Regions from separate parts of the Pectobacterium araliae genome, predicted to be linked through region 4. Evidence: predicted binding sites of a transcription regulator. Region 4 holds the regulator's gene; each other region holds the start of a gene.
What was found. Region 4 encodes CRP, which controls carbon source genes, mostly activating them, when cyclic AMP is high. Its sites were predicted from a motif close to ATGTGANNNNNNTCACAT; they were not measured.
Positions count from the first base shown of each region.

Region 1: the regulator CRP is predicted to act here: its motif matches at 2,154-2,171, upstream of focA (formate transporter FocA).
Region 2: the regulator CRP is predicted to act here: its motif matches at 1,865-1,882, upstream of AACH44_RS17770 (NupC/NupG family nucleoside CNT transporter).
Region 3: the regulator CRP is predicted to act here: its motif matches at 1,980-1,997, upstream of yrbN (protein YrbN).

Region 1 covers NZ_AP028908.1:1,940,387-1,943,993, reverse strand. The annotation lists gene ycaO (30S ribosomal protein S12 methylthiotransferase accessory factor YcaO) at 69-1,832, shown strand; gene focA (formate transporter FocA) at 2,231-3,091, shown strand; gene pflB (formate C-acetyltransferase) at 3,149-3,607, shown strand, end outside.
Region 2 covers NZ_AP028908.1:3,925,412-3,929,018, forward strand. The annotation lists gene AACH44_RS17765 (4'-phosphopantetheinyl transferase family protein) at 1-278, opposite strand, end outside; gene AACH44_RS17770 (NupC/NupG family nucleoside CNT transporter) at 428-1,705, opposite strand; gene AACH44_RS17775 (TatD family hydrolase) at 2,020-2,817, opposite strand; gene AACH44_RS17780 (stress-response protein) at 2,932-3,120, opposite strand; gene AACH44_RS17785 (DUF1328 domain-containing protein) at 3,256-3,417, opposite strand; gene osmY (molecular chaperone OsmY) at 3,566-3,607, opposite strand, start outside.
Region 3 covers NZ_AP028908.1:709,140-712,746, reverse strand. The annotation lists gene AACH44_RS03200 (DEAD/DEAH family ATP-dependent RNA helicase) at 11-1,903, opposite strand; gene yrbN (protein YrbN) at 1,896-1,967, opposite strand; gene nlpI (lipoprotein NlpI) at 2,078-2,962, opposite strand; gene pnp (polyribonucleotide nucleotidyltransferase) at 3,100-3,607, opposite strand, start outside.
Region 4 covers NZ_AP028908.1:357,635-361,241, reverse strand. The annotation lists gene AACH44_RS01590 (phosphoribulokinase) at 1-863, shown strand, start outside; gene AACH44_RS01585 (OsmC family protein) at 977-1,384, opposite strand; gene crp (cAMP-activated global transcriptional regulator CRP) at 1,759-2,391, shown strand; gene argD (bifunctional acetylornithine/succinyldiaminopimelate transaminase) at 2,514-3,607, opposite strand, start outside.

The sequences.
Region 1 (3,607 bases), 1.6 Mb from region 4:
ATACATAGAGTCCAGACAGAAAAATCCGTATCATGCCGCTTCCGCTAATCTCGATAAGAGTGAACACCATGACTCAAACGTTTATCCCAGGCAAAGACGCCGCCCTGGAAGATTCCATCGCCCGTTTTCAACAGCAGCTCCAGGACCTGGGGTTTAACATCGAAGAAGCGTCATGGCTGAACCCGGTGCCAAACGTCTGGTCTGTCCATATTCGAGACCGTGATTGCCCACTTTGCTTCACTAACGGCAAAGGCGCCAGTAAGAAAGCGGCTCTGGCTTCTGCGTTAGGCGAGTATTTCGAGCGCCTGTCCACCAACTATTTTTTTGCTGATTTCTACCTCGGCAAAACTATCGCTAGCGGTGATTTCGTTCACTATCCGAATGAAAAATGGTTCCCGATCCCGGAAGACGATACTCTGCCGGAAGGGATTTTGGATGCTCGCCTACACCTGTTTTACGATCCTGAACAGGAACTGAGTGCTAGCGATCTGATCGATCTGCAATCCGGCAATGCCGACAGAGGTATTTGCGCGCTGCCATTTACCCGTCAGTCCGATCAGCAAACCGTCTATATTCCGATGAATATCATCGGTAACCTGTACGTTTCTAACGGGATGTCCGCGGGTAACACAGCCAACGAAGCCCGTGTTCAGGGGCTGTCTGAAGTATTCGAGCGCAGTATCAAAAACCGCATCATTGCCGAATCCATCAGCCTGCCGGAAATCCCGCAAGAGGTGTTGAACCGCTACCCAGGCGTGGTCAAAGCTATTGCAACGTTGGAAAAAGAAGGTTTCCCGATTTTCTCTTACGATGCCTCACTGGGCGGAAAATATCCGGTCATCTGCGTGGTGCTGTTTAATCCCGCCAACGGCACCTGCTTTGCCTCCTTCGGCGCCCACCCTGACTTCGGCGTAGCGCTGGAGCGTACCGTCACCGAACTGCTGCAAGGCCGCGGCCTGAAAGATCTGGATGTCTTCACTCCGCCGACGTTTGATGATGAAGAAGTGGCCGAGCACGCTAATCTGGAAACCCACTTTATCGATTCCAGCGGCCTGATCTCCTGGGATATGTTCAAAAAAGAGGCAGATTATGAATTTGCTGACTGGAGCTTTAAAGGGTCAACAGAAGAAGAATTCGCCACGCTGATGGCGATCTTCAAGCAGGAAGATAAAGAGGTCTACATTGCTGACTATGAGCATCTGGCTGTTTATGCCTGCCGTATCATCGTACCAGGAATGTCGGACATCTATCCTGCTGACGATCTGCTGTTGGCCAATAACAGCATGGGTGCTCATCTGCGTGACACGCTGTTGGCTCTGCCTGACAGCAAATGGGAACAAGAAGCGTATCTGACATTGTTACAACAGTTGGATGACGAAGGGCTGGATGACTTCACCCGCGTACGCGAGTTGCTTGGTATTGCCACCGGCAAAGATAATGGCTGGTTCACTCTGCGCGTTGGCGAATTGAAAGCCATGTTGGCGCTGGCCGGCGGCGACCTGGATCAGGCGCTGACTTGGACAGAATGGACGCAGGATTTCAACGATTCAGTCTTCAGCACACAACGCAGCAATTACTATCGTTGCCTGCAAACCCTGCTGCTGTTGGCGCTCGATCCTGAACGCAATCCCGCTGAATACTACGATGCCTTTACCAAAATGTACGGTAGTGAGACGGTTGATGTCGCCAGTGCCGCCGTTGCTGGCGAAGCGTGCTTCTACGGCCTGTTTGCCGTAGACGATACCTTTGCCTCTTTACCTGCGCATCAGTCACTGCTGGCGGCCTATGAAAAGCTGCAACAGGCGAAACGCCGTTATTGGCAGTCAAAATAATGTCTACGCTCTGTTGTAAATAACCCCAATAGCCCTTCATTTAAAAGGGCTATTTTGTTGTCTGAAGGACAATATTTTATTATTCGTGATGCATAATCAGAATATTGTTATTGAATGGTGAATTTTTAATTAAATTACCTCGACAAGGCGGTACTGAAATTCTACAAAACATGATTTTCATTAACGCTAAATCGGTAGGTTTAACGTCTATCATTCAACTCTTTTTGTAAAAATTAAAATATTTTTTTACCATAATATTCAATATATTACCCATTAAATCACAGTATCCCACCCTCCCCATCACCCCGTTAATTTCTTGCAATATGATCCACGTCAAATTTTGCCGTATACTGCTTTGTTAGTATCTCAACGCTGATAAATTTTAAGAGAGAGTTAGTGTGAAAGCTGACAACCCCTTCACTCTATTACTACCGGCCGCTATGGCAAAAGTTGCTGAAGACGCCGGAGTCTATAAAGCTACCAAACAACCGTGCACGACGTTTTATTTAGCGATCACTGCGGGTGTATTTATTTCGATCGCCTTCGTCTTTTATATTACGGCTACCACAGGGACAGCGACGATTCCTTTCGGCATCGCGAAATTGATCGGGGGCATTTGTTTCTCCCTTGGTCTCATGCTGGTTGTCGTCTGCGGCGCAGACTTGTTTACCTCAACTGTTCTCATCGTGATTGCTAAAGCCAGTGGACGTATTACCTGGAAGCAACTAGCCTGTAACTGGGCTAATGTTTATGTCGGCAACCTGATTGGCGCGCTTTTCTTCGTTGGACTTATTTGGTTCTCAGGAGAGCATATGGTCGCAAACGGTGCATGGGGTCTGAACGTTCTGCAAACGGCTGAGCACAAGCTTGAGCATACATTTGTTGAAGCATTGTGCTTGGGTATCTTAGCTAATCTGATGGTTTGTCTGGCCGTATGGATGAGCTACTCTGGTCGTACGCTTACAGACAAAATGTTTGCCATGATTCTGCCTGTCGCGATGTTCGTTGCCAGCGGCTTTGAGCACAGCATCGCCAACATGTTCATGATTCCTATGGGCATCGTTATCAAAAATTTTGCGACCCCGGAATTCTGGAATGCCATTGGCATGGTACCGTCTCAGTTTGAACATTTAACCGTTAGCCATTTCATTACCGATAACCTGATTCCCGTCACCCTAGGGAATATCATCGGCGGCGGCGTAATGGTCGGTTTGACATATTGGGTAATTTATTTGCGCGGTGGAGACAAGCACCACTAAGGTGCTATCGGCCGCAACGTCGGGTTTTAAGAAATCCATATCAAAGGTAGGTGTAAAATGACCGAGCTGAATGAAAAATTGGCCAATGCATGGCAAGGCTTTAGCAAAGGTGAATGGCAGGATAACGTCAACGTTCGTGACTTTATCCAGAAAAACTACACGCCGTATGAAGGTGATGAGTCTTTCCTGGCTGGCGCAACTCAAGCGACCTCAGCGCTGTGGGACAGCGTCATGGAAGGCATCAAACAGGAAAACCGTACTCATGCGCCTGTTGATTTTGATACCAATGTTGCTGCAACTATCACGTCTCACGACGCGGGATACATCAACAAGGGTCTGGAAAAAATCGTTGGTTTGCAGACTGATGCGCCGTTGAAACGTGCGTTGATTCCATTTGGCGGCATCAAAATGGTTGAAGGTTCATGCAAAGTTTACGGTCGTGAACTGGATCCTCAACTGAAAAAAATCTTCACCGAGTACCGCAAAACGCATAACCAAGGCGTGTTCGATGTTTAC
Region 2 (3,607 bases), 1.1 Mb from region 4:
GGCGAGCGATCTTCCCCGCTATGCAGAACAAAATCGGGGTGGCTCAACTTATTCAACACATGTCTGGCAAGATAACGTCCAGCCAAAAATTCAGCCCGTCGTTTCGGTACGGCGCGCTCTAGCGCGTCGGAAAAAGGAATGTTCGCCTCGGCAAAAAGCGCGTCGTCGTAGGCAGACAAATGGAAATGGCAGCGTGCAGTAATACCTGGGTAGGCGGCACCGTCCGTTGCCCGTGGAAAAGAAATCCATTCAACATCATCAATAAAAGCAGAAAGCATGTTGCTCCACTCAGGCAAGCATATCGCACCCGCATTCGGTAAATGCTGCGCAAGCCACGCTTAAACCATGAAAAATGTAGGGGCATAAACGAACAATGGGCGACTTTCGCCGCCCATCATCTCGCTACTGCAAGAATGCCTGGTTACATTTACAAAGCCAAAAAGAACCCTGCAATGCAGGCGCTCATCAGGTTAGAAAGCGTACCTGCCGCAACCGCTTTCAAACCAAAGCGGGCAATATCCTGACGCCGAGTCGGTGCCATACTGCCCAAACCTCCAATAAGAATAGCAATAGACGAAAGGTTAGCAAAGCCGCACAGTGCAAACGAAATCACCGCTTTGGTATGATCCGACAGAACCTGCAAGCCCGCGGCCTGCACCACCTCATCCGCTTTCAGATATTCACTGAAATTCAGGTAAGCAACGAACTCGTTGACGATCAGTTTCTGCCCAATGAACGAACCCGCAACGGTCGCTTCACTCCAGGGAATACCAATCAGGAACGCGACAGGCGCAAAGCACCAGCCCAGAATCAGTTCCAGTGACAGCTGCGGATAGTCAAACCAGCCGCCAATGCCGCCCAGAATACCGTTCAACACGGCGATCAAGGCGATAAATGCCAGTAGCATCGCCCCCACATTCAGCGCCAACTGCATACCGGAAGCGGCACCGCTTGCCGCCGCATCGATGACGTTAGCTGGGCGATCGTCTTCATCGACAAACCCAACCATTTCATCATGGTCGTGCGTTTTTTCCGTTTCCGGCACCATCAGTTTGGCAAACAGTAACCCGCCCGGAGCCGCCATGAAGGACGCCGCAATCAGGTATTCCAACGGCACGCCCATCTGGGCATAACCCGCCATCACGGCACCAGCAATCGATGCCAACCCACCACACATCACCGCAAACAGTTCTGACTGCGTCATGTTGGCAATATACGGACGGACCACCAGAGGCGCTTCCGTTTGACCGACAAAGATATTGGCCGTCGCAGAGAGCGATTCAGTACGGGAGGTTCCCAGCAGTTTCTGTAATCCGCCACCGAGTACCTTGATGACTATCTGCATAATGCCCATGTAGTACAACACGGCGATAAGAGAAGAGAAAAAGACGATAATCGGCAAGACGCGGAGTGCAAAAACAAAGCCACCACCGCCAAATACTTCGAACATTTTGTCGGAGACCAGACCGCCAAACATGAACGACACGCCTTGATTTCCATAGGCGATAACGTTTGCTACACCGCCCGTCAACCCTTCCAGAATCTTGCGGCCTACTGGTACATACAGCACCAGCGCACCAATACCGATCTGAAGAATGAAAGCACCGGCTACGGTGCGCAATCTGATAGCTTTACGGTTATTGGACAGCATAACCGCGCACAGTATCAGAACAATCATGCCGATGAGACTCATAACGAGTTGCATGTGTAGTTCCCTATAACGCGTGAAAAAGTGAGAGCAAAAATAAAAATCAGCCGCCAGAGCAAAATAACGCTCTGGCGAGCTGATTATAGAGATAGGCTCGTGAAGGTCGCTAATTTATGTCACAAATACATACAACATCGAACAGTCCAAAACACATAATAGTGATCTACGTCACAATTTAATGATTGGTATATGAAATCGAAATGGCTGTTCTGCCTGTTGTCGCACAGAAATAACAGAAAAGCAGAAGCAGTACGTCCTTCCGCTTGGGGAACGATCGTGGCGTAACAGGCCGTTCACTAACAACAGCCGTGTTACGCCGGAGTGAGCCGCCCAAACAGCCTAAACGAATTCTGCCAGAGTGCCTCCGCTATCACCTCAGGCGATTCAGCCCGTAGCTCACATAGCGTTTGAAACGCACACGAAATACGTTCGGGTCGGTTTGGTTGCCCCTGATAGCCGCTCATCGGCATATCAGGGGCGTCGGTTTCCAGCAGCAACCGATCTAACGGCAGTTGCGCGATTGCCTGACGCGTTTTATTCGCTCGGTCATAGGTTATGGTTCCCCCTACGCCGATGTAATAGCCCAGCCGGATAAAGGCCTGCGCCTGTGCCAGGCTGCCTGCAAACCCGTGAACCACGCCGGTACGCGGCACATCGATACGACGCAGTAATTGCGCCAGCCTGTCGTGGCTACGTCGCGAGTGCAAGATCGTCGGGAGATCGTATTTTTTCGCCAGCCGAAGTTGAGCCTCAAGGAAGGTAAACTGCCGCTCAAACTGCGGTTCTGGCATAGTGAGATCCAACCCAATCTCCCCCACCGCCACCAGTTTGGCGGGCAACTGGCGCAGTTCGTCTTCCAGACGGAGCAGGTCGCTCTCCTGATGCTCGGCGATATAAAGCGGGTGAAGGCCCAGTGCGGCATAGAGCGGTGAATAAGTACGAGTGAGCGTCAATACACGCTCAAAATGCTGAGCAGCCACGGCAGGAATGATGATGCGATCAACTCCCGCGTCTTGCGCCAGACGCAAGCTTTCCGGTGCGTCATCATAGAATAAGGGGAAATCAAAATGGCAGTGGGTATCGATAAAACGGTATCGTTCAGCGGGCACGTCGCTTCTCTCCGTCAAAATTAGGTCCGTCTGGATGAGGCGACCTAATCTACGCCAAAGAACTATCCTGCCAAAGCCTCATGGCAGAATCGAACCTGTCGTTGCGGTGAGGCCTCAGTGTAACGTGGTTTTATCTGAGGATACCTCTTCGTGCGCTTTTCCGTAACCCTCTTGCAAGACACCGGACAGGTAATCGTTACTTCCTTCCAGCCAGGCACAGTCGCTGTCAAACCAATCGGCCCACAGCGCCAGAAAGTTCCCTTTCCACTGTTTCCATTTGCCAACAATGATATCGCTATTCATCACAAACCTCCTGATAAACTGTCGAAATGCAGCAAATACGCGGGTAGCATCAGTAAAAGATAGTGTGCCGATAAAATATGACAGCCGCGTGGCGCGGCTGTGTGCTCTGTATGACGAATGTATAAATGTGCGGTGCTACGGCCGCTTCCGACCCGTGAACAAGCTAACCAGAAACAGAATAATACCGACGACAAAGACGATTTTCGCCGCGCCAGCTGCCGTACCGGCCAACCCGCCGAAACCTAGCGCTGCCGCGATCAGTGCGATAACTAAGAATATAATGCCCCAACGAAACATACGCTCTCCTTACCAGACAAAATGGAAAATCATGGTGGTCATCCTGACGCGCTTCGTGCGTCCTGACTGCGTATCCACAGGTGGTGTTTTATAGTGCGGATTTAATAAGGTTATCCGCGATGACGGATAACCCCGTGTGAAATGGCTATTATTTAACTGTCAGGTCATTCTTGACGCTTTTCACACCGTC
Region 3 (3,607 bases), 350 kb from region 4:
TGTAATATTGTTACGCGTCAGCAGGGCGACGACGTGGAGCACGCGGTGCAGCGGCATCACGATTGAAAGAACGTTCGCGACGCTCACCGCCGTTAGCGTTACCTTCACGGCGTTCACCACCGCCGAAAGAACGACGTGGCGCTGCGCCATCACGACGTTCGCCACCAGGCCGGCCGCCGCCACGACGTTCTGGCTGAGCGACTGCATCACCCAGCAATTGCATATTCATTGGTTTGTTCAGAATACGCGTGCGGGTGAAATGTGATAACAGATCGCCCGGCATACCTTTCGGCAGTTCGATCGTTGAGTGTGACCCGAACAGCTTAATGTTACCGATGTAACGGCTGCTGATATCCCCTTCGTTGGCGATAGCACCAACAATATGGCGAACTTCAACACCGTCATCACGACCCACTTCGATACGATACAGCTCCATCTCACCCGCATCGCGACGCTCACGACGCTGCGGACGATCACCTTCACGCGGTTCACGGGAATCACGCGGATCGCGGCGACGATCGCCACGTGAATCACCACGAGACTCATCACGATCGCGGAATTCACGACGAGGGCGAAATGCCGGATCTGGCGGCAGAATCAGAGGACGTTCGCCCTGTGCCATTTTCAGCAACGCGGCAGCCAGTGTTTCGATGTCCAACTCTTCCTGCGGTTGCAGTTTCGTCAACAGTGCGCGGTACATGTCCAGATCGCTGCTTTCCAGCTGTTGCTGTACTTTAGCTGCAAATTTAGCCAGACGGCGTTGACCCAGCAATTCTGCATTTGGCAATTCCACTTCTGGAATTGTCAGCTTCATTGTGCGCTCAACGTTGCGCAGCAGGCGACGTTCACGGTTTTCGACGAACAGCAGAGCACGGCCCGCACGACCTGCACGACCGGTACGGCCAATACGGTGAACGTAAGACTCGGAATCCATCGGGATATCGTAGTTCACTACCAGGCTGATACGCTCAACGTCCAGACCACGCGCCGCAACGTCGGTTGCGATCAGGATATCAAGACGGCCATCTTTCAGACGCTCCAACGTTTGCTCACGCAACGCCTGATTCATGTCACCATTCAGCGCGGCGCTGTTGTAACCGCTACGCTCCAAGGCTTCGGCCACTTCCAGCGTCGCATTCTTGGTACGAACGAAAATAATCGCCGCATCAAAATCTTCCGCTTCCAGGAAACGCACCAACGCTTCATTTTTACGCATACCCTGCACCGTCCAGTAGCTCTGGCTGATGTCTGGACGCGTAGTCACGCTTGATTGAATGCGAACTTCCTGCGGATCTTTCATGAAACGACGCGTAATGCGGCGAATCGCTTCCGGCATGGTTGCAGAGAACAGCGCAGTCTGATGTTCAGCAGGGATCTGAGCCATGATGTTTTCAACATCTTCGATGAAGCCCATACGCAGCATTTCATCCGCTTCATCCAGCACCAAACCACTCAGGTTGGACAGATCCAGCGTACCGCGTTTAAGGTGGTCCAGCAGACGACCAGGAGTACCCACAACGATCTGTGCTCCCCCACGCAAAGCGCGCAGTTGAACGTCATAACGCTGGCCGCCGTACAGGGCAACAACATTAACGCCGTGCATATGCTTGGCAAAATCATTACAGGCTTCAGCAACCTGAACAGCTAACTCGCGGGTTGGAGCCAGCACCAGCATCTGCGGTGCTTTTAACTCAGGTTTTAAATTATTGAGTAATGGCAGAGCAAAAGCCGCAGTTTTACCGCTACCGGTCTGTGCCATACCCAGCACATCACGACCGTTCAGCAAGTGAGGAATACATTCAGCCTGAATCGGCGATGGTTTTTCATAGCCCAGATCGGTCAGGGCATTAATAATAGGAGCAGACAGCCCCAAATCGGAAAAAGAAGTAAATAAATCAGTCATGTACACGTGCCTCATTAAACATGGCGGCCAGTCTACATAACTCGTCGTGAAAATTTTCAGTCATTTTCATTGAAAAGTGTGAACCGGCTCAAATTGGATTAAAAAGCGAACAAAAAAGCCCTCACCCGTGAAGGTGATAACCGAAGTTTTTCAGGCTGATTACGTGTTCGTCAGCTATTGCTGGTCCGATCCTGATAGGTCGTCTTGCTCTTGGCCTAATAGCGCCAATTCCAACAATGCATAGCGGTGCTCAACAAAGTTATGGACGTTGTTAGCAACCGTCAGCTTGAACAGCGCCAAAGCGGTGTTCTTGTCCCCCAGACTTAGGTAGTGCTTACCTAAATAGAAGTCAGTTTCACTGAGATGCTCAGCGAGCGAAGTGTTATCCGTAGCTTCTTCCTGTAAACGCTGCATCAGTGTTTTTTCACTAATACTGCCCAGGTAGAATTCGACAATATTCCATCCCCAAGGCCCTTTCTTGGCGTCGTCATAGCGTTTCTTCAACGCAATTTTGGCCGTCTCTGGATTGATTTCTCGCTCCACAAGATACAGCCATAACGAACGGAAAGGATCATTCGGATCGTCTCGATAAAACGCCAGCAGATCATCCTGCGCTAACAGATAGCGACCGCCATAATACAAAGCGATGCCACGGTTTAAACGCGCGTAATTGTAAGTTGGATCAAGCTCTAGTACAGAATCAAACGCTTCATAGGCAGCATCAAAATTGCCTGCCTGCGTTAAATAGATACCCAAATAGTTAAAAACTTCTGGAATATCAGGGCGGATCGTCAGCGCTTGTGAAAAATCATTCCGCGCCAATGCCCGTAACCCGAGGCTATCATACAGCACTCCGCGCTCATATAATAGCTGTGCTCGCTCATCATCGGTTAATGCCCGGCTTGCAAGGATTTGTTCCATGCGTGCCAGAATCACTTCCTGCTGCAAAGTCGGCTGTAACGGAATCGCCAATACTGCGTCTTTACGCCAATCCGTGTTGCTGCATCCTGCCAGCATGAGTGCTGTTGCAACATAACACCAGCGCAAGAAAGGCTTCATTTCCCACTCCCGAAGACAAACATTGGATGAACATCCTGTCCCGGACTGCTCAACGCAAGGACATCCATGCCCTTACGATATACGCAACACCTTGCCATAATCAGGCAAGGTGCCATAGGACTGTTTTCTAACAGTCGTTATTCCTCAGAAGACGGGGCTGCCGCTTCCTGAGTTGGCGCATTGGCTTCTTTGATGCTCAAGCGCACGCGGCCCTGACGATCAACTTCCAGAACCTTGACTGGCACTTCCTGCCCCATTTGCAGGTAGTCAGTCACTTTCTCTACACGCTTGTCGGCGATCTGAGAAATATGCACCAGGCCTTCTTTACCGCCGCCAATAGCGACGAAAGCACCAAAATCAACGATACGGGTAACTTTACCCTGATACACGCGGCCAACTTCGATCTCGGCAGTGATTTCTTCAATACGACGAATCGCATGTTTTGCTTTTTCGCCGTCAGTTGAAGCGATCTTCACTGTACCATCGTCTTCGATTTCGATCGTCGTGCCTGTTTCTTCGGTCAGAGCACGGATCACTGAACCACCTTTACCGATCACATCTTTGATCTTATCGGTGCTGATTTTGATGGTATGAATACGCGGTGCGAATTCGGAGATATCGCCACGCGGCGTGCTGATTGCCTGC
Region 4 (3,607 bases):
ATCAGCATCCGATTATTGCGGTTACCGGTTCCAGCGGAGCGGGAACCACGACAACCAGTCTGGCCTTTCGTAAGATTTTCCAGCAGTTTGATCTACGAGCAGCCCAGTTAGAAGGCGACAGCTTTCACCGCTATACCCGCCCGGAAATGGACATGGCGATCCGCAAAGCGCGTGATTTGGGGCGCCATATCAGCTATTTCGGCCCGGAAGCGAATGATTTCAGCCTGCTGGAACAAGCGTTTATCGAATATGGCTTACATGGTCGCGGCCAGACGCGTAAATATCTTCACACCTATGATGAAGCGATTCCCTACAATCAGGTTCCTGGGACATTCACACCGTGGGAACCCATGCCGGAACCCACTGATATTCTGTTCTACGAAGGGCTACATGGTGGTGTGTTCACCGAACAAAACAATGTGGCGCAGCATGTCGACTTGCTCGTCGGCGTTGTGCCGATCGTCAACCTGGAGTGGATTCAAAAGCTGATTCGTGACGTCAATGAGCGCGGTCACTCGCGTGAAGCGGTGATGGATTCCGTCGTCCGCTCGATGGAAGACTACATCACCTATATCACGCCACAGTTCTCTCGCACACACATCAACTTCCAGCGCGTGCCTACCGTGGATACCTCTAACCCGTTTGCCGCTAAGTCTATCCCTTCACTGGACGAAAGCTTCGTCGTCATTCATTTTCAAGGGTTGGATAATATTGATTATCCCTATCTGCTCGCCATGCTACAGGGTTCGTTTATCTCCCACATCAACACGTTAGTCGTTCCTGGCGGGAAGATGGGGCTGGCAATGGAACTCATCATGGCGCCGCTGGTGCAGCGGCTGATAGAAGGGAAAGCCATCGAATAAGCACCGAGATACGCGGGCCGACCACAGGGGTGAGGCCTCCCCATGGGAACCTCCCCCTGTGTTTCCCCTTATAACAGGCTTAAGTGACCAGAATTAGTGCCCAGAGAAAAGGATTAGGCCAGCACTCTAATTTCGTGACTGTGCGTCACCTCAACGGCTTTGCCCAGCATCAATGCCACAGAGCAGTATTTTTCCGCTGACAGGGCAACGGCTCGTTCGACGGCTTTATCGGTCAACCCTTTTCCCGTCACGATAAAATGCAGATTGATATGGGTAAATAAGCGCGGCGCTTCAGAGCGTCGTTCTGAGGTTAATTTCACCTCACAATCCGCCACGTCGTTGCGACCTTTTTGCAGAATCGACACCACATCAATCGCACTGCATCCCCCTACGGACATCAACACCATTTCCATCGGGCTCGGCGCTTTATCGCCGGAATTGCCGTCCATCAATACCTGATGCCCTGATGCGGATTCGCCCAAAAACGTTAAGCCTTCAACCCATTTTACCCGAGCCTGCATAATGCCTCTCCACTAAAAATTTTTTGAAAATTTATACCGTTACTGTACAAAAACCAGCGTTAATCAGAGCTTTGTCATGCTGAAGCGAGACAACACAAGACACATCCTTAAAGCTGTGTTAAAACGAAAATAGAATAGACCTTTTCTGGACAAAGCCAGAAACGAAGAAGATGATGACGTAGCCAGACATACCCAACCACGTTTACGGTGCAGCAAGGCAGTAACCGCAAAATCAAGGGTACAGTGGTTCCAGTATATTCCCTGACGTCATTCTGCCTAGACTGAATTTTATTTTTTTAGCAGTTAAACACGCCGTACAGGGAACTCTGACCCCTGTAATTTGCGCAGTGAATTACAACAGAGGATGATAGCGAATGGTTCTCGGCAAACCGCAGACAGACCCAACTCTCGAATGGTTCCTTTCCCATTGTCATATCCACAAGTATCCATCGAAGAGCACGCTGATTCACCAAGGTGAAAAAGCAGAAACGCTTTACTACATCGTGAAAGGCTCTGTTGCAGTGCTAATCAAAGATGAAGAAGGCAAGGAGATGATTCTTTCCTACCTTAATCAGGGCGATTTTATTGGTGAGCTCGGCCTGTTTGAAGAAGGTCAGGAACGCAGTGCCTGGGTTCGGGCAAAAACCGCCTGTGAAGTGGCTGAAATTTCCTATAAAAAATTCCGCCAGCTTATTCAGGTTAACCCGGATATCCTCATGCGTCTGTCTGCGCAAATGGCAAGCAGACTTCAGGTTACCTCTGAGAAAGTCGGCAACCTCGCCTTCCTTGATGTGACCGGACGTATCGCCCAAACATTACTCAACCTGGCAAAACAACCTGATGCCATGACGCATCCAGATGGCATGCAAATTAAAATTACCCGTCAGGAAATTGGGCAAATCGTTGGCTGCTCGCGTGAAACCGTGGGTCGCATTCTGAAAATGTTAGAAGACCAGAACCTGATCTCTGCGCACGGTAAAACGATTGTCGTTTACGGCACTCGCTAAACCCCTGTCGCTGTACCCTACCAACAAAAAAGCGTGAAGCCTCGGCCTCACGCTTTTTTTATGGCGTGCCATCCGTGGCCGCCACCCTACGTTTTTTATCGCTACTCTTTTAAGCGCGTAACTCAGTTTGCTGCGTTAACGACCTGCGCGACAGCGTTGGCGAACTTCTCCATCCCCTGCGCAATATCGTCTTCATCAATGATCAAAGACGGTACAAAGCGGATGACGTTCGGCCCCGCCATCAGCACCATCAGCCCTTGAGCCGTTGCCGCCGCCAGGAACTCGCCCGCGCGGCCATGCCACTGCGGTTTCAGCTCTGCCCCCAACAGCAGCCCCATCCCGCGAACCTGATCAAATACGCCGTACTGCTGATTGATTTTCTCCAGTTCACTGACAAAACGATCGTGACGATCCGCTACGCCCGATAGCACTTCTGGCGTGTTGATGATATCCAGCGCGGCTTCCGCCACAGCACAAGCCAGCGGGTTGCCGCCATAGGTGGTTCCATGCACCCCAACCGTCATCGCTGAAGCGATCTCTTCCGTCGTCAGCATCGCGCTAATCGGGAAACCACCGCCCAACGCTTTAGCCGTCGTCAGGATGTCCGGCGTAATACCATAGTGCATATAGCTAAATAATTTACCAGTACGTCCCATCCCACTCTGCACTTCATCAAACACCAGCAGCGCTTTATGTTGATCGCACAAGTCACGAACACCCTGCAAAAATTCAGGCGTAGCGGGGGTAATTCCGCCTTCCCCCTGAATGGGTTCGAGTACAACCGCGCAGGTGTGATCGTCCATCACTGCTTTAACGGCAGCGAGATCGTTGAACGGAACGTGCACGATATCGGCAGGCTTAGGCCCGAAGCCATCGGCATACTTAGGCTGTCCGCCAACTGAAACGGTGAACAGCGTCCGGCCATGGAACGCATTGTAGAAGGCGATGATCTTGGTTTTATACGGACTATGGCGTTTAACCGCATAGTAACGCGCCAGCTTAAAGGCGGCTTCGTTAGCCTCTGCACCAGAGTTAACAAAGAACACGCGATCGGCAAAAGTGGCATCGATCAGTTTGCTGGCGAGGCGTAGCGCAGGTTCATTGGTGAAAATATTGCTGGTATGCCACAGTTTTTCGCCCTGCTGCTGTAACGCATTAACCAGCGCAGGATGGCAGTGACCGAGCGCCGTGACCGCGATACCACCGGAGAAATCGA